2 regions of the Flavobacterium sp. NRK F10 genome follow, and region 1 is predicted to be linked to the other one. Evidence: riboswitches for the same ligand, from Rfam matches in the RefSeq annotation. Region 1 holds a riboswitch; the other holds the start of a gene.
What was found. A riboswitch is a leader RNA that binds a small molecule or an ion and turns the genes downstream of it on or off. The one in region 1 is predicted to bind thiamine pyrophosphate.
Positions count from the first base shown of each region.

Region 1 (8,967 bases):
TCCTTATTAGATATGGTCATTCTGAGAGTTCCATCATTTTCTAAAACGTTTATTCTTTTTACACTTATTTCGTTAAAGGTTTGGTTTTTATCAGTATAGATTCTGAAAAATAGTCCAAAAATCAAAATCAAAGAAATAAATACAGAATATATAATTAAAAAAAGGATCTGCTTTTTTACCTTATAGAAATCGTTTTGTGAGTTCATTTATTGAGTTTAATTAAAATAGGAATACTATTTAAAGGTTGATTAAATCAAATAATTAATTATTGTCAGCGAAACTAAGAGAACATAGGAAATTGTTTTAGAAAAAAGATTTGAAGTATCCTTTTTTTAGGTTGAAAGTGACATTGAAGAGTATTTTTAAATTATTCACTCCTCTCTTTTTGAAAATTTTATGCTTTTTAGAAAAAGATCTAATAATATAAATAAAAAACGTCATTGCTGAAAGTTTTTTATCGTTGTGTACATTCTGAAGAAAGCAAATGATTAATTGTATGGTTTCAAAGCGGTTTTTATTTTACAGGAGTAGAGTGATTCGAATACCAGTAAAGTTTCTCCTGTCTGAAAAAATCTATTGTCTGTTCCAAATACCCTTGGAACTTTCTTTCAAACTGAAATGAGTATTCTCTCCGTTATTTCCAGAATTATAGTATTATTTATCTGAATGTAACTAAATGTCTTGTTGTAACTTTATAAGTTACTTCATTTCTTGAAATGTTTTTGCTTGTTGCCAAAAATAGGCATCCGTATATTGTCTTAAAATTATCCACAACTTAGGAGCATAAAGCAAAGCGATACGACGGTAAACGAAATACAAACATCAAATTCTAATGTCCCTTATACTGATGCTAAAACGGATCTTGATTTGACATTACGATTGCCAGAAGTCAGATATTGATTAAAAGAGAATTCTCAGTTAATAACGTTATCCCAATCTTCGTCTGATTATGTTAAATCTCGTTTGATGATGTTTTGCTGGTTAAGTGACACAATAATATTTTGTATATTTGTCTTCGCTTTAGGGGTATTCTGAAAAGAATTGAGAGAGTCCCTTTGAACCTGATACGGCTTACACCGACGTAGGGAAAAGCAAAAAAAGACTTCTTGTACAAAAGTTGTTTCTTTCTTTTGTTTTCAGTTTTTTCCTAAAGCTATTTTTACCTCATAAATAGATTATTACAATGGAAAAAACACTTTGGGAATACATTCAATCAGTAAAAGATCAATCTCCGTTAATACACAATATTACCAACTATGTGGTGATGAACAATACGGCCAATGCTTTACTTGCGGTTGGTGCTTCTCCTGTAATGGCTCATGCAAAATCTGAAATTAAAGATATGGCAAGTATTGCCAGTGCTGTATTAATTAACATTGGTACGCTGGATGAATATTGGTCTGAAGTGATGTTGATAGCAGCGAAAGCAGCCCATACTTTAAACAAGCCTTGGGTGCTCGACCCTGTAGGCGCCGGAGCAACACCTTATAGAAATGAAATCCTCCAAAAACTATTACAATACCGCCCTACGGTAATTAGGGGGAATGCGTCTGAAATATTAGCTCTTGCCAAATCGAACTCATCTGTCACGAAAGGAGTAGATAGTATTGCTTTAAGTAATGAAGCTGTTCAGGCAGCTCGTGATTTAGTAAATGATTATGGAGCAATTGTTTGTATTTCAGGAGCAACAGATATTATTTTGAATGACAGTGGGCAAATCTACTTTATTAAGAATGGTCACCCTATGATGACCAAAGTGACAGGACTGGGATGTACTGCTTCAGCTTTAACAGCTGCTTTTATTGCTGTAGCAGAAAACAAAACAGAAGCAACCACCGCGGCTATGGCTTTACTGGGTATAGCGGGTGAACTCGCCGAAAAACAGTCTTCCGGACCGGGAAGTCTGCAAATGAATCTATTGGATAAATTATATGCTGTAACAGAAACCGAATTTAGCGGATACCTTAAAGTTGCAATGGAATGAAAGAACAATCCACATTCCCATATAAACTCTATTTAGTTATTTCCCAAGCGGATTGTAGCGACCGAAATTTTCTTACTGTTGCAGAACAGGCTATTTTGGGCGGTGTAGATATCATCCAACTAAGGGAAAAGAATGATGAAACGGATATATTTGTTCGCAAGGCATTCCAACTAAAAGAAATCACCGATAAATATCAAATTCCTCTTATTATCAATGATGATTTTGAAGTCGCAAAAGAAGTAGAAGCTACCGGCATACACGTAGGAAACACAGATATTGCCCCTGTTGAGGTTAAAAAACAATGGTGTAAAGTCAAACAAATAGGTTATTCCATAGAATCTATTGATCAATTGGAAAATGAACAAACGGTCGTTGCCGATTATTTGGGTATTAGTCCCATTTTTAAAACATCGACCAAAACCGATACCATTACTGAATGGGGACTTGAGGGAATCAGAACAATAAGAAAGCTTACAGATAAACCTTTGGTTGCTATAGGCAATATCCATCGACATAATGTAAAATCTGTAATAAATGCCGGAGCAGATTGTATTGCTGTGGTTTCTGCGATATGTGGTGCAACCGACCCTCAAAAAGCAGCATATGAATTAAAAAATGAAATCTTAAAATGAAAAAATATCAATACCCTTCCGTATTAACCATTGCAGGTTTTGACGGTAGTGGTAGTGCGGGAATTCAGGCGGATATTAAGACCATCTCAGCTTTAGGCTGTTATGCGACCTCTGTTTTAACTGCACTACCTGTACAGAACACACAAGGTGTAAAAAATATATTTCCCATTCCTATAAAAGCGGTAGCCGAACAGCTCGAAACCGTTATGGAAGATATTGTTCCCAATGCCATAAAAATAGGTATGGTACATACCCCGGAACTGGTTGATGTTATTGTGCAAACATTGCAAAAACATAGTCAAATTCCTGTCGTGTTCGATCCTGTAATGGTGGCTACCAGTGGTCATCGCCTTATCGAGGAAGAAACGATTAACGTTATTATCGAAAAGCTATTGCCCATTGCAGATATTATTACTCCTAATATGGATGAGGCAGCTATTCTTGCTCAGATGGAAGTAGAGACCTTAGACGATATGCAGTTGGCCGTAGAGCGTATCAAAAAAATGGGGTGTAAAAATATCTTGTTGAAAGGAGGTCATCAAAAAACAACAATTATTACTTCGTTGTTGTTAGATGGGGAAAATAATTATCATTCCTTTGAATTTAATAAAATTGAAACCCGCAATACACACGGTTCAGGTTGTACTTTGTCTTCCGCCATAGCTGTATTTCTGGCTTTAGAGAAAAATATGTATGAGGCTGTGGAACTTGGTCAGCAATATGTGTATAATGCTATAAAATATGGTGCCGATACACAAACCGGAAAAGGAAACGGCCCTTTAAATCACTTTTTTAATCCCAAAAAACTTATTAAAAATGAAATGGTCTGAAAAAACTTGGCTATCTATTGACGGAATTTATGAATCTATTCTCAAAATGCCTTTTATTGAAGAGTTATCAGACGGTAGCCTTCCTATGCATAAATTTCAGTTTTATATGTTACAAGATTCTTTATATCTGGAACATTTCGGAAGAGCTCTTGCTCTTATCGGAGCCAAAGCCTATCATATTAACGATACGTTAGCATATATACGGTTTGCAGAAAATGCCATTGTGGTAGAAAACGCATTGCACGAATCCTATTTTAAAGATTTCAGGGTATCCGATAAAGGAATTATTCAGCCTGCGTGCCATCATTATACTCATTTCTTAAAAAGTACCGCGGCTTTTGAAACAGTTGAAGTGGCTATGGCTGCAACATTACCATGCTTTTGGATTTATAAAAATGTGGGAGAATATATCCATGCCCGCTACCAATCTTCTAATAACCCTTTTGAGAAGTGGATTGCAACGTATGGTGGAGAAGATTTTACTGAAGCTGTAAACAAGGCGGTAGCAATTTGCGATAGAGCTGCTCAAAATACGACTCCTGCAATTAGACAAAAGATGACCGAAGCCTTTATTACAGCATCTCGTATGGAATATCAGTTTTGGGATGCCGCTTATAAAATGAAGCGGTGGGAATCGTAAGTAATAACTTCAAAAAATTGAATAATAATGGAATTTAGTTTAAAACGAACAATCGAAATATTAGAAACAACTCCTTTTGTAATAGAATCCTACCTACTCAGGCTATCTAAAGAGTGGGTAGAAAATAACGAAGGGAAAGATACCTGGAGTCCGTATGATGTTCTCGGGCATTTGATCCACGGTGAAAAAACAGATTGGATGGTACGTATCAATATAATTTTAAGTGAATCGGAAAACAAACTTTTTAAATCATTTGACCGGTTTGCTCAGTTAAAAGAAGAACAAAATCTACCGATAGAAAAAATAATTTTAGAATTCAAAAACTTGAGAAAGAAGAATCTAGCTGAGTTAGCTTCTTTACATATCACAGAAAGAGACTTAAGCCGTATCGGAGTCCATCCGGAATTAGGAGAAGTAAGTCTTCAACAATTATTAGCTACTTGGGCAGTGCATGATTTAGGCCACATAGCCCAAATTTCACGTGTCATGGCAAAACAATATGTTAAAGAAGTTGGTCCTTGGGAAGCATATTTGGGTATTTTGAAAAAATAAAACCGGACAAGATGAATCGTAAAGACAACAAAGCCGTGATTTTTGATATGGATGGTGTTATAATTGATACCGAAAATATTTGGAAACAGGCAGAAGAAGAAGTTTTTTCGTCGCTCGGAGTGAAGGTAAGTGAAGCATACACTAAAATAACCCAATCGATGACAACTGCTGAAGTTACTCAATTTTGGTATGAAAAGTTTCCCTGGCAACAAACGAGTTTACAGGAAGTGGAGCAAAGGGTTGTATCAAGGGTTGTTGAACTAATTCAATCAGAAACGTGTTTAATAAAAGGGGTGAAAGTTTTTATTGAGAGGTTAAAATCTGAAAATTATAAAATTGGATTAGCAACCAATTCACCTTATGCAATTATTCCAATTGTTTTAGAAAAGTTAAAAATCACACATTTATTTGATACCGTTTCTTCGGCAGAATTTGAAAAAAACGGAAAGCCGGATCCCGCAATTTATATTACCACAGCTAAAAAGTTAGGCGTAAAACCTAAGAACTGTTTCGTTATTGAAGATTCATATTCGGGAATGCTTGCTGCCAAGAATGCAGGAATGTCAGTTGCTGCTTTCACAAATGGAAATAGGAACGTAACCTTTGAAATAGCAGATTGTAGTATCAATAGTTTTGAAGAGGATAAGGTGACCATAATAATTCAGTTCTTACGATAGTCTAAAAACCAAAAGCCTTGTAAATCATGCAATTTACAAGGCTTTAATTGATTTTCGTCGGGGTGGCAGGATTCGAACCTGCGACCTCCTGGTCCCAAACCAGGCGCGATGACCGGGCTACGCTACACCCCGAAAATTGTGAGTGCAAATATATAGCTAATTTTTAATTTACAAAATGTTTTTTGAAATAAAATCAATTTATTTTGTCATAATGAATTCTAATCAAATTTTAAGGAATTTTTCTTTCGAATAGTTTAAATTTGCTTCTCTAATAAAAAAATGAATTATGGCTGATACAATAGAAAAAGTAAAATGCTTAATAATAGGTTCAGGCCCTGCAGGTTATACAGCCGCTATTTATGCGGCGAGAGCTAATATGAATCCGGTGTTATACCAAGGGCAACAGCCGGGAGGACAGTTGACCACAACTAATGATGTAGAAAATTTCCCGGGGTATCCGGATGGAATTTCGGGACCGGAAATGATGATTCAATTACAGGCTCAGGCTAAACGTTTCGGAACAGATATTCGTGACGGTTGGGTTACTAAAGTTGATTTTTCGGCTGCTCCGCATAAAATTTGGGTTAATGAAACAACAGAGATCCATGCTGATACGGTAATCATTTCTACAGGAGCATCTGCAAAGTATTTAGGTTTACCGTCAGAACAACATTATTTGCAACTCGGAGGTGGTGTTTCTGCTTGTGCGGTTTGTGATGGTTTTTTCTATAGAAATCAGGAAGTAGTGATCGTTGGAGCAGGGGATAGTGCTTGTGAAGAAGCTCATTATTTATCGAAAATTTGTAAAAAAGTAACCATGTTGGTTAGAAGTGATAAATTCAGAGCTTCCAGAATTATGGAAGAGCGCGTTCGCAAAACAGAGAATATTGAAATTTTATTGAATACAGAAACAGAAGAGGTTTTGGGTGATGGTAATGTTGTAACCGGAGTTAAAGCAAAGAACAGAGCTTCCGGAAACATAACTGAAATTACGGCAACAGGTTTCTTTGTAGCTATCGGACACAAACCTAATACAGATATTTTTGCTGATTATTTAAAATTAGACGAAACGGGATATATTGTTAATGAATGCGGAAGTACAAAAACAAATGTTCCTGGGGTGTTTGTTGCCGGTGATGCCGCTGACCATGTTTACAGACAAGCAATTACTGCAGCCGGAACAGGATGTATGGCAGCACTGGATGCTGAGCGTTATTTAGCTTCTAAAGAGTAAAGTTAATCTGAAATTTATAAACAAAGAATCCAGCATATAGCTGGATTTTTTTTATGAAGATAGTATCACTATTTTTCTTTTTTATACAAAGTAGCATTATTGGTAAATTGCACCATTTCAATTTTAGGTTGACCGTATAATTCAATTTCTGCTTTTCCTGATGCTGAAATGGCAATTTGGTCAATAACATTGACACGAGTTTTAACATATCCTTCAACTGTAAGATCCAGTTGTTTTAAGGTAAGATTATCAGAAGTTAAAGAAGCACTGTTGTCAAGTCTTATTTTTGCTTGTGCTGCATCTCCTTCTATTTCAGCTTCACTATTTTCATACATGTCTAATTTGAATTCCGGAGAAGCAATTAAAGCTTTTAGTTCAGCATTGTTGCTTAATTCTAAGGTAGTGCTTTGTGCTTTAACATTAAGTTCTGCTTCGGATTTATCACTTAGGATAAGAGTGAAATAAGTAGAATTTACATTAAGGTAAGAACGGGATTTGCCGTAGTTTTTAACGGTTACGTTTTCGCCTTGTAATTCATTTAGTGCGTTGATTACAGTTTCTCCTTTTGCAACAACCAGTTTCAGATCGTTAGTGTAATTGATTCGGATAGAAAATTTTTTGGCACTGATAACATGTTTCAAACTATATACTTTCAATGTGTTGCTTGCAACTGAAAAGTTAATGGCGTCATGAAGATTATCATCAGCTTCAATTTCAACGGAAGGTTTGTCACCTTTTACTAAATAGACTTCTAAATTATCGTCTATTTCAATATTTTCGAAATTTTCTATTTCATTAATAGTATGTGTGACAATTTTTGAACCTTTTACTTTTTCTTTCTTTTGTGCCTGAGTTAAAAAAGTAACACTGAAAACTAATAGGGTAAGTACTGTTAATCTCTTCATTTTTGTTGGATTTGGTCAATCTATTACAAATACTGTTCCAAATGGAATCTTTGCAAACAAACCTACACAAAAAAGATCGGTGAACCAAAAATATGATATAATTTTTTGTATAAAAAAACATCGGTAAAAACCGATGTTTATGCTTTGCTTTTGGTGAAACTTATTGCAGGCTGACACTGCCTCCCGAGCTTTTATCTGTCGTGATCCTTTTAGGTTGGCTCACATACGTGATGGAAGCACCGCTTGAGGCATCAGCTTTCAGGTTTTCAGTTGGATTTACATGAGTAGAGCTTCCGCTTGAAGCTTCGGAATCAACATTTTGAGCAACAAGGTTTTCAAGATTCATACTGCTTCCGCTGGAAGAATCCGTTTCAAGAGAAACTGTTTGCCCGTTTAGTTTCATGGTGCTTCCGCTACTGCTCTCACAATCTATTTTTTGAGCTTCAACGGAAAAGTTAAGGTTGCTTCCGCTGCTGGAATCAAAATCTATAGTTTTACAGTGAAAAGTATTTGCTGAAGTCACATTGGCTCCGCTAGACGATGATAATTCAGTAAGTTCAGGTAATGTGATATAAACTTTTTTGGCGGAGCTTTTACGGATATTAGCATCTGAATATACTTCCAAGCAGCCTTCTTTTACTTCTGTGAAAATATGATCCTGTAAGTTTTCGTCTGCTTCAATAGTAATGCTCTGATCCGGACTTTGTTTAACAATTACCTGTAAACCTGTTTTTGCTTTTATTGCAGTAAAAGGTTCTGTGATAGTTCTGTTTACAGTTACAACATTTCCGTTTCCGCTTACAGATTGGAAATTGGAATTGAACTTAGTGCACGAATTCATCAAGATCCCGATAAGTATCAGGATGATAACTTTTGTAAATTCTACAATGATTTTAAGCATGATTTTTATTTTATAGTTGTGGTGTGATGTTATTTGGTTTTAATGTTGATTTCATCTTTTTTAACGTTAATGTTCAACTCTTTATTATTGATCTTTAAGGAAACATTTTCGTTAATAGTATCTGTAATTTCGTCGAAATCAAAGTCATCTTCGTCAGAAGGACAATCCAGACAGATGATCTCGTCATCGGCTACCTGATAAATATACTCATCAGAGTTATGATGCAAATCAAAGATTTTATTGTCAGACCAATCAAAATCCTGAATGCTTTTATCAGGTTTAATATGTACGCCTTTAGGTAAATAGAGGTAAACATTTACTTCTTGATCCCGAAACTTGTTCTTGAAATCCGTTGTAAAATAGTTGTCTAAATTAATCTTATTTTTTTGAATTTCAAAATGATAGTTTATATTGTCAGAGCGATCCTTTGCATCTTTATGCGATTTACCGGTTGCTGATTTTTCAATTTGTATGTAAGGTTGGTCAGTTTCAGAAATCAGGAAATGTACTCTAACCTTTGTTGAAAAAATGATCTCATTATTGTTGGCATCATGAGTATATTTAGCTCTTTCATGTTCGTAGACGCTTTTTGTGAAATAATCGTCATAGCTC
Region 1 covers NZ_JAMXLC010000001.1:2,436,812-2,445,778, forward strand. The annotation lists gene NHF50_RS10980 (hypothetical protein) at 1-206, opposite strand, end outside; TPP riboswitch at 1,013-1,105, shown strand; gene thiM (hydroxyethylthiazole kinase) at 1,184-1,984, shown strand; gene thiE (thiamine phosphate synthase) at 1,981-2,616, shown strand; gene thiD (bifunctional hydroxymethylpyrimidine kinase/phosphomethylpyrimidine kinase) at 2,613-3,446, shown strand; gene tenA (thiaminase II) at 3,433-4,086, shown strand; gene NHF50_RS11005 (DinB family protein) at 4,114-4,638, shown strand; gene hxpB (hexitol phosphatase HxpB) at 4,650-5,315, shown strand; tRNA gene NHF50_RS11015 (tRNA-Pro) at 5,373-5,447, opposite strand; gene trxB (thioredoxin-disulfide reductase) at 5,602-6,549, shown strand; gene NHF50_RS11025 (GIN domain-containing protein) at 6,618-7,454, opposite strand; gene NHF50_RS11030 (head GIN domain-containing protein) at 7,615-8,355, opposite strand; gene NHF50_RS11035 (PspC domain-containing protein) at 8,385-8,967, opposite strand, start outside.

Region 2 (8,967 bases), 580 kb from region 1:
TTAGGATTGTCTCTTACGAAACGGATAGTGGAGGATTACCATAAAGGAAAAATAAAAGTAGTGCATTCAGAAATAGGAAAAGGAACGACAATACAGGTAAGTTTGAGAAAGAGTCAGATACAGTAAATTAAAAAAGCCCTGCATAACATAAATGCAAGGCTTTTTTGATATGATATTCTTTCTCGTAGTTTATAGATTAGCACTTATTTTAGCAGCTAAATCTTCAAACTCTTCTTTTGTTAAATTCACTTTGCGTTGAAAACGCATATCATCCATGTCATGCAGAGGAATTAAATGAACGTGTACGTGCGGGACTTCCAGACCTACTACGGCAACTCCAATACGTTTACAAGGAATGGTTTTCTCAAGAGCTAAGGCAACTTTTCTGGAAAAAGCCATTAATCCCATATAATGTTCTTCTTCCATATCAAAAATCTTATCCACTTCTTGTTTCGGGATACATAAGGTATGCCCCTGAGTATTGGGATTGATATCTAAAAAAGCTAAATAATTGTCGTCTTCTGCAACTTTATAGCACGGAATTTCACCGTTTATTATTTTAGTAAATATAGAAGCCATGTTTATACCAGTTAATTAATCTCGTGTGATTTCTAAAATCTCAAATTTTAAAGCTCCGTTAGGAACCTGAACTTCAGCGACCTCTCCGACTTTTTTGCCTAACAGGCCTTTTCCGATAGGTGAAGTTACGGAAATTTTACCGGTTTTCAAATCGGCTTCACTCTCCGCTACTAAAGTATATTTCATTTCCATACCGTTAGCCTGATTTTTGATCTTAACGGTAGAAAGCACTAAAACTTTAGAAACATCCAGTTGAGATTCATCAATTAAGCGGGCATTCGCTAAAAGCTCCTCCATTTTGGCAATTTTCATTTCAAGTAACCCTTGTGCCTCTTTAGCGGCATCATATTCTGCATTTTCAGACAGGTCACCTTTATCTCGTGCTTCTGCAATAGCATCAGAAGCTTTTGGACGTTCCACGCTTTTCAAATATTCTAACTCGTCTCTTAATTTTTTTAATCCTTCTGCTGTATAATAAGATACTTTACTCATAACGTCATGTTTATATAAATAGAAAGAATCCCATTGTGGGATTCCTTAACGCAAATATAGTGAATTTTTTAATATTAATGTTAATCTTAACGCAAGGCAAAAATATTTAATTTAAATTTGTTACATCAAAATGATTAATATTTTATTGTTTATGAAGAAGAGTGTGTTATTGCTGTTTGCTGTTTTTTCTGTATTGTCTTGTACTAAAGACAGTTTTAATAATTCCAACCCCTATTTACCGAATTATGGTTTTTCTACAACACTGAATTTATCACTTCCGCAATATAATACCCTTTTATATCCGGCTAATGCAGTTTATGTCTTTACCGGTTCAGAAGGAGTTAGAGGAATTTTTGTATTTAATACCGGTTCCGGTTATGTAGCTTTTGATGCGGCATGTCCTAATCAGGAATTGAGTAGTTGCTCAACTATGAGCTTAGATGGTATTAAAGCTATTTGCCCTTGCGATGATGCCGAATATAGTTTATTTACAGGGCAATCACAAGGAAAAGAATATCCGATGAAACAATATAGAGTTGAAGTCCTAGATCAATATAGTCTAAGAGTTTATAATTAATAAAAAAAGGCTGTTAATTAAACAGCCTTTTTTGTATTAACTCTTAAAATTTAAGTGTAACACCCACTAATCCGTTGATTCCGGCTTGCGGGTAATAGCCGGTACCTTCAATGGTACTTACACTTCCCGGATTAGACCAGTCATCGTCATAAGTATAGAAGTAGCCGTTAGAGCTATATTTTGAATTCAATAGGTTATTAATAAGCGCTGTAAAAACAATTGATTTTAATCCTTTGTTTATTTTCCACTCATAAACAGCATTGAAATCAAGCGTTCCGTAAGCCTTCAACGCTGAAGCTTCAGAATCAATATTTCCCATATATTGTTTTCCTACATATTTACCTAAAAGGCTTAATTGTAAATTCTGAAGAGGTAAATAGTTCAGAGCTCCTGCCGATACGATTTTCGGAGAAAAAGCAATAGTGGTATTGCCTAAGTTTTTTAATTCGCCATCACGTTGGAAATAAAAATCAATATTTCTGTTATCGCTTAAAGTGGCATTTGCCTGAACATTGAATTTGTCAGTGATTTTTACTACGGATTCCACTTCAGCTCCTAAACGGTAACTTTTTCCTGAATTGGTAAAAATAGGCGAACCGGTGTCACTTAAAGCACCTGTCATAACTAACTGGTCAAGGTAGTACATGAAAAATCCATTGGCTGATAGTTTGAACTTAGAACTATTGTGTTTCCAGCCTAATTCAAAATCGTATAGGCGTTCCGGTTTGATGTTTTCATCTTCGTAATCACTTCTTCTGGGTTCTTTATTGGCTACTCCGGCAAAACCGTAGAAAGCATTTTTAGTGTTTAATTGGTAGTTTAAGCCAACTTTAGGGTTGAAGAAGTGAAATGTGTCATTAACATCGGCAAATTTATAAGAAGTAGCCTGATAGCCCACGTAGCGGTATTGTAGGTCTATAAAAACATTTAATTTGTTAAATTGTTGTGAAGCTTTAGCGTAGAAATTGACATCGTCTTTGTTACCGTAATTGCTATAATAACGACCTAAATCAGGAATTTCATATTGAGTCCAGACAACATCTCCGTAATGTTTTCCTAGGTAACGATTCGCAGCTCCGCCAAGTAAAATATCCGTTTTAGCTGTTTTGTAATTAGCTGAAAAAGTAGCTCCGAAGAAGTCATTATCTAGCCATCTTTTTCGGATATAGTTCATTGAAGAGATGGTGTTCCCGTTTACAGTGATGTCATCTAATCCGAAGAAAGACAGGTAAGAATCGTCCTCAAATAAAATGTTGGAGTAGTAATAATTGTCTATGTATTCTTCGTAATACCCTTTTCCTTTCGTATAATGTAAGGCGGTATTAGAGGTCCACTTTTCAGTCCACTTTTCAGTCCAGTGTAATTGAAAGTGGTTCTGCCAATAATTATCTGTCTGGTCGTTGTAATATCCTGTAATTTCCCCGTTATCATTCATCATAATTCCGGAAACGTTAAATTTTCTGCCAAAATCAAAATTGGGATTAGTAGCACGCAACCCTTCCATTGCCGCAGTGTCCTGTCCCCACCAAGCCTGATAGGTTTTTTCTTTTCCGCCGAAAGCGATCAGTTTAATCAGAGTATTTTCTTTCACATAATTGGCATTGAAAAGGTAGCCGAACATATTAGAGGATCCACGATCTACATAACCGTCAGATTCAATTTGCGAGATACGTCCGTTCATTTCAAAATTGCCGTGTAACCCTGTTCCGAACGACAAAGTATGTTTTTGCGTGCCGAATGATCCTACTGAATTAGCGATCTCTGCATGTGCTTTTTCCTGATAACTTTTGGTTTGCATATTCAGACTGGCTCCGAAGGCTCCGGCTCCGTTTGTAGAAGTTCCGACACCTCTTTGTAGCTGAACACTTTCTAAAGAAGATGCAAAGTCAGGTAGGTCAACAAAAAAAGATCCTTGACTTTCGCTGTCGTTAAAAGGGATACCGTTAAGCGTTACATTGATCCGGGAACCGTCAGATCCGCGAACTCTCATAGCGGTGTAACCTACTCCGTTTCCGGCATCGGTCGTAGTAACTACCGACGGTAAATAATTTAATAAAATAGGAATGTCTTGTCCTAAGTTCTTTGATTCGATTTCTTCTTCAGAAACATTTGTAAAAGTAATCGGGTTTTTGTCTTTTGCTCTAACTGCTGATACCGTTACTTCTTTTAAATCGGTGACTTTTGTTGTGTCTTTTGCTCTTTCCTGTGAAAATGAAACAGAAGAAACAAGAACAGCAGTTAAACTCAAAAGAGTTTTTGGGTTTGTGACTTTGTGCTTGGCACTTTTTGTGAATAATAATTTCATCCGTAATTAAAATTTACGAATAAAAGGGGTAATTACTCTTAGGTTACTATTAAAAATTGATACTCTTGCTGGTTGCATAACGTGAAAAATGAGCTTGCGCGCCTGCACATTTTTCCATAAAATGTAAAAATACATTTTCTCAATGCTCAGCTTTCCCTAAACAGCATTACCTGTTCTAGGTTCTATGGGTATGATCTCAGCTCTTTATTTTGAGCACCCCTTTGAGACGACGCAAAGATATAATTCTTTCGCCTAAAGTTCCAAGTTTATAGGTCTAAAAGTTTGGCTTCTTTCGGTTTGCCTTAATTTCAGATGATTTCTTTTTTGATTGTAGTCTTTTTTCTTGGGCAGATCGGGGTGTTTTAGTCGCTTTTCTGACTTTAGGTCTCTTCATACTTTTGGATAATAATTCCCAAAAGCGCTGAGTAACAATTCCTTTGTTTTTAAGTTGGCTCCGGTCTTCGTCACAGGATAAAATTAAAATTCCTTCCTGAGATATTTTTGTAGTCAGTTTTTCATGAAGTAATGCTTTTTCTTCAGCAGTAAGTCCCGAAGAATTTGGAACATCAAAATTTAAAACGACTTTTGTAGCTACTTTATTTACATTCTGACCTCCGGCGCCACTGCTTCTTACAGCTTTGAATCGTAACTCCTTTTGAATGTATTCTTTATTCATTTTCAGGTTGGTGAGCCGGTTTCAACAAATCGTTGATTGTTTTTACCGGATTGAAAGTAACCAATGGAACCTCTACGAAAATTGAGATCCAGCCTGCCATGGCGCCATTCCATAAACCGGGTAATTCATATGACTTTATAGGTTTTCCGTCTTTGTTTTTTTCTACGATAAAGCCGGTGTTATGATCAACAAATTGGGTAAGGTCAAACTTTTCACCTTTATAGTTTTTGATCCCGCAAATAATATCCACCGGATTAAAATGAGTAGCTTGCTGTGCAATAGCAAGTTGTTTTGGGCTACTGAAATCAATTTGAGAACTTTCCACAATCTGAAGTGAAATTTCTCCTTCTTCATTTTTAATCCAGAAAGGTCCTCCGCCCGGTTCTCCTTCATTTTTTACCATTCCGCAAATACGGATAGGTCTGTTAAGGAAAGATTGTAGCGTTTCAACCTTGTATTGTGTCTGGTATTTATAAAAATCTTTAGGCAGAACAATATTTAACTTTTGAGTAGCAAAACCGGTAATCTCATTGATTAGTTCTTCTGAAACGGATTGGTTTTCTAATTCTTTCAGATAGTAAAAGGTTTGAGCTTGTAGTTCCAGCAATACGCCGCCAAGTACTTTTTTGTATTCAAAAATGGGAATGATATGGTTTTGTGAAACGTTGTCAATATTTTTAATAAAAATAACATCTGCCTCTAAATCATTCAGGTTTTTGATAAGTGCTCCGTGTCCGCCGGGTCTGAAAAACAGATTGTTGTTTTCATCTCGAAACGGGGTGTTTTCAGGAGTCACAGCAATAGTGTCGGTAGATTCGCACTGAAAAGAAAAAGAAGTATCAATGTCCGGATATTGATTGCAAACCGAATGGAAGCTAGTCAGGTGTTCTTTTGAAATCGTAAAGTGTACCTGAGCTTTTTCATCTTCTTTTTGATAAAAAAGAGTTTCTCTGAAATGCTCTTCAATCGGAGTCAGGTTTTTGTCTTCTTTTGCATGAAAAGGCAAAACGCCCTTTGCTTTACTGGCAAAATCAAATTCGTTTTTATCTAATAACGTTTTTATTAAGTAGTAATTCTTTTCGTCATTCTCCAGTTGAATAAAATCAGGGTAAAGTTCACGTACTCTCGTTTTTAAGTCTCTGTAAAACGGAAATCGTTTAAGTCCGACCAGAAAGACGGACAGCTCGGTACATCGGGTTCGGTTAATATAAGCATTAACGGTTTCATTTCCTCTTCGGAAGTCGTTCAGGAATTCCAATAGAAACTTGAACATTCTGCTGGCTGCTCCTGATGCCGGAACAAATTTTAGAATGTTTTTTTGATTTTTACTGGTATCGAAAAGAGTACTGTACTTTTGTCGGTCTTCTTTGGAAAGAATCCAGATTCCGGATTCCGGTGTAGCAGGCTTAACCAGATTTATTTTAGAAATTCCATAAATAAAATATTCTAATTGTTGGTTTATTTTTTCAATAGAGATGCCTTTTTGGTCAAGTAATTCTATATCTTTTGGGGTAAATAATTCTTCCATTCTTTATATGCATAAATTGCTATAATCGTGAAAACCAGATATTGTATACTTGTTAGCGTGTATCCTTTGCAATAATACAATGGAACCGAAATAAAATCACCAATGATCCACAAGATCCAGTTTTCTACCTTGCGTTTTGCCATGAGCCACATTCCGACGAAAAAAAGACCGGTTGTGAATGTGTCAACATAAGCCGTCCAATTCGTAAATTTATTAAATAAATTGTAAATGACAATAACAAAAATACAGGTTAATAGAAATATAACGATAGATTTGTGAAAATCAGTGCGGTTCATTTGACTAATAGGGTAATCGTATTCTTTATCGTGTTTTTGAGTCCATAGAAACCAACCGTAGATGCTCATAGTGGAATAATAGAAGTTGATAAGCATGTCTCCGATCAACCCCCATTGCCAGAGCAAGTAAACATATAGAACGGTACTGACCAGACCGGTGGGATAAACGCCTATATGATTTTTCTTGGCTAAAAAAACACTAAGTAAGCCAAAGAAGATAGCAATAACTTCTAAGATGATAGCTTCTGTAGAATAATAACGATAAGGTTCAAATAGTGTTTCAAACATCAAAAAAAGTATTATCATTTTCAAAAGCGGTACCGATAACGACCATGTCGGCTCCAGCGTTAAAAACTTCTTCAATAGCATTTTTGGAACGAATGCCACCTCCCACAATTAACGGAATATTAAGGGCGTCTTTGACTCTTCGTATCATTTCTATAGGAACGGCGTGTTTGGCACCGCTTCCGGCTTCCAGATAGATTAGTTTTTTACCTAAATATTCTCCCGCTTTTGCAGTTTGGGAAACATACTCTATATTCTCTCTGCTTAGCGGTAGTGTTTGACTGACCCTTGCAACGGCAGTTTCTTTACCGCTTTCGATCAGTAAATAGCCGGTTGGAATAACTTCTAGTCGGGTTTGCTCTAAATAAGGAACAGATCTTACCTGATGTTCAATTAAATAATCGGGATTTCTTCCCGAAAGTAAACTTAAAAAGAGAATGCCGTCTGCTTGTGCTGAGATTTGCTGAAATCCGCCCGGAAACAGCAAAACGGGTAAATCACAATGTTTTTTTAATCCGCTGATTAAATCGTCCAGATTTTGTCCGTCAAAAGTGCTGCCTCCCACAAGGATATGCGTTGCAGGCGATTTTTTTATTTGTGAAATCAGGTGAGGAACATGCTCTAAAGCAATTTTTTCAGGATCGATCAAAATGGCTAAAAGTTTCTTATTCTCTTCAGCAGATTGTATGATGTTTTGGTAAATACTCATTACTTATTTAGGTAAAGCGCATACAAAGATATAATCTTCTAACTGATAATATTGAATATCGAATTCTTCTTTTGTATTATTGAACCGAAGTTCTGCAGTACAGTTCGTTTCAGTAATGGAACAGAACGGGTTTTCAAAAATATGTTTGGGAAAACTAATTCCTTTCTCATTTTTAATCTTAAAAATAGACTCTTTTATTCCCCAGATGATCGTTGCTTTACGGATTTTATCCGGTTCCGACAGATCTTTCAGATGACTGATGTCCATAAAACGGGGCGCAATCTTTAAAATTTTAGGTTTTACAATTTCGATGTCTATTCCGATAGGTTTGCTTTTACTAATACAGATACTGGAGAAATCAAACGAATGAGAAATGGAAATATGAAGCTCTTCTTTTGTATTTTTTAAATGTGGTTTTCCGAATTCGTCGTAATACAGGTCAAAATCAGAATAACCGATGTGTTGCAACAACATTCTGACAGCTAAAAAACCTTTTTGATGGCTTTCAGATTTCATTTTTTCTAACCGGGCCAATGAGATGTCTTTCAATGTAACCTGTCTGAAAAGAACATTAAAATCTTCTGTTATTTCCCAAAAATAAGCAGTAGTGGTTTCGTTTATAACTATGGATTTGTAAAAGGACATGTATTATTCTGTTGTTTTTCAAATGCTTAACTAGTTAAACATTTCGCAAAATAAGCTAATTAATTTATGAAATAAAAAGGAAATGCTTAAATTTGCACTTTCTAATAAAAATAACAAATATACATAGATGAGTACAAAAACCATCCCTTATGTTCCTTACAAAGTTAAAGATATTTCTTTAGCTGCTTGGGGAAGAAAAGAAATTGAGTTAGCAGAAGCTGAAATGCCAGGATTAATGGCTTTACGTGCAGAATATGGAGAAAGTCAGCCATTAAAAGGAGCTCGTATTGCCGGTTGTTTGCACATGACCATTCAAACGGCAGTATTAATTGAAACCTTAGTTGCTTTAGGTGCTGATGTAACTTGGAGTTCATGTAATATTTTTTCAACACAAGACCATGCTGCTGCTGCAATCGCCGCTGCCGGAATTCCGGTTTATGCCTGGAAAGGTATGAATGAAGAAGAATTTGACTGGTGTATTGAACAAACGTTATTCTTCGGTGAAGAAAGACAACCGTTAAACATGATCTTAGACGATGGTGGTGACTTGACCAATATGGTTTTTGATAAATATCCTGAATTAATTAAAGGGATTAAAGGTTTATCAGAGGAAACTACAACGGGAGTTCACCGTTTGTATGAAAGAATGGAGAACGGAACATTACACATTCCGGCGATCAACGTAAACGATTCCGTTACCAAATCTAAATTTGATAACAAATATGGATGTAGAGAATCTGCGGTTGATGCTATTCGTCGTGCGACCGACGTTATGTTAGCAGGAAAAAGAGTAGTGGTTTGCGGATACGGTGATGTAGGAAAAGGTACTGCGGCTTCTTTCCGTGGAGCGGGTTCTATTGTGACGGTTACTGAAA
Region 2 covers NZ_JAMXLC010000001.1:1,855,398-1,864,364, forward strand. The annotation lists gene NHF50_RS08475 (PAS domain-containing sensor histidine kinase) at 1-126, shown strand, start outside; gene NHF50_RS08480 (HIT family protein) at 190-579, opposite strand; gene greA (transcription elongation factor GreA) at 595-1,071, opposite strand; gene NHF50_RS08490 (hypothetical protein) at 1,223-1,648, shown strand; gene NHF50_RS08495 (TonB-dependent receptor) at 1,692-3,953, opposite strand; TPP riboswitch at 4,087-4,184, opposite strand; gene arfB (alternative ribosome rescue aminoacyl-tRNA hydrolase ArfB) at 4,228-4,629, opposite strand; gene NHF50_RS08505 (DUF4301 family protein) at 4,622-6,157, opposite strand; gene pnuC (nicotinamide riboside transporter PnuC) at 6,127-6,741, opposite strand; gene NHF50_RS08515 (geranylgeranylglyceryl/heptaprenylglyceryl phosphate synthase) at 6,734-7,447, opposite strand; gene NHF50_RS08520 (4'-phosphopantetheinyl transferase superfamily protein) at 7,451-8,092, opposite strand; gene ahcY (adenosylhomocysteinase) at 8,220-8,967, shown strand, end outside.
Region 2: linked by a shared signal. The riboswitch ahead of NHF50_RS08495 (TonB-dependent receptor) and the one ahead of thiM (hydroxyethylthiazole kinase) in region 1 are both predicted to bind thiamine pyrophosphate.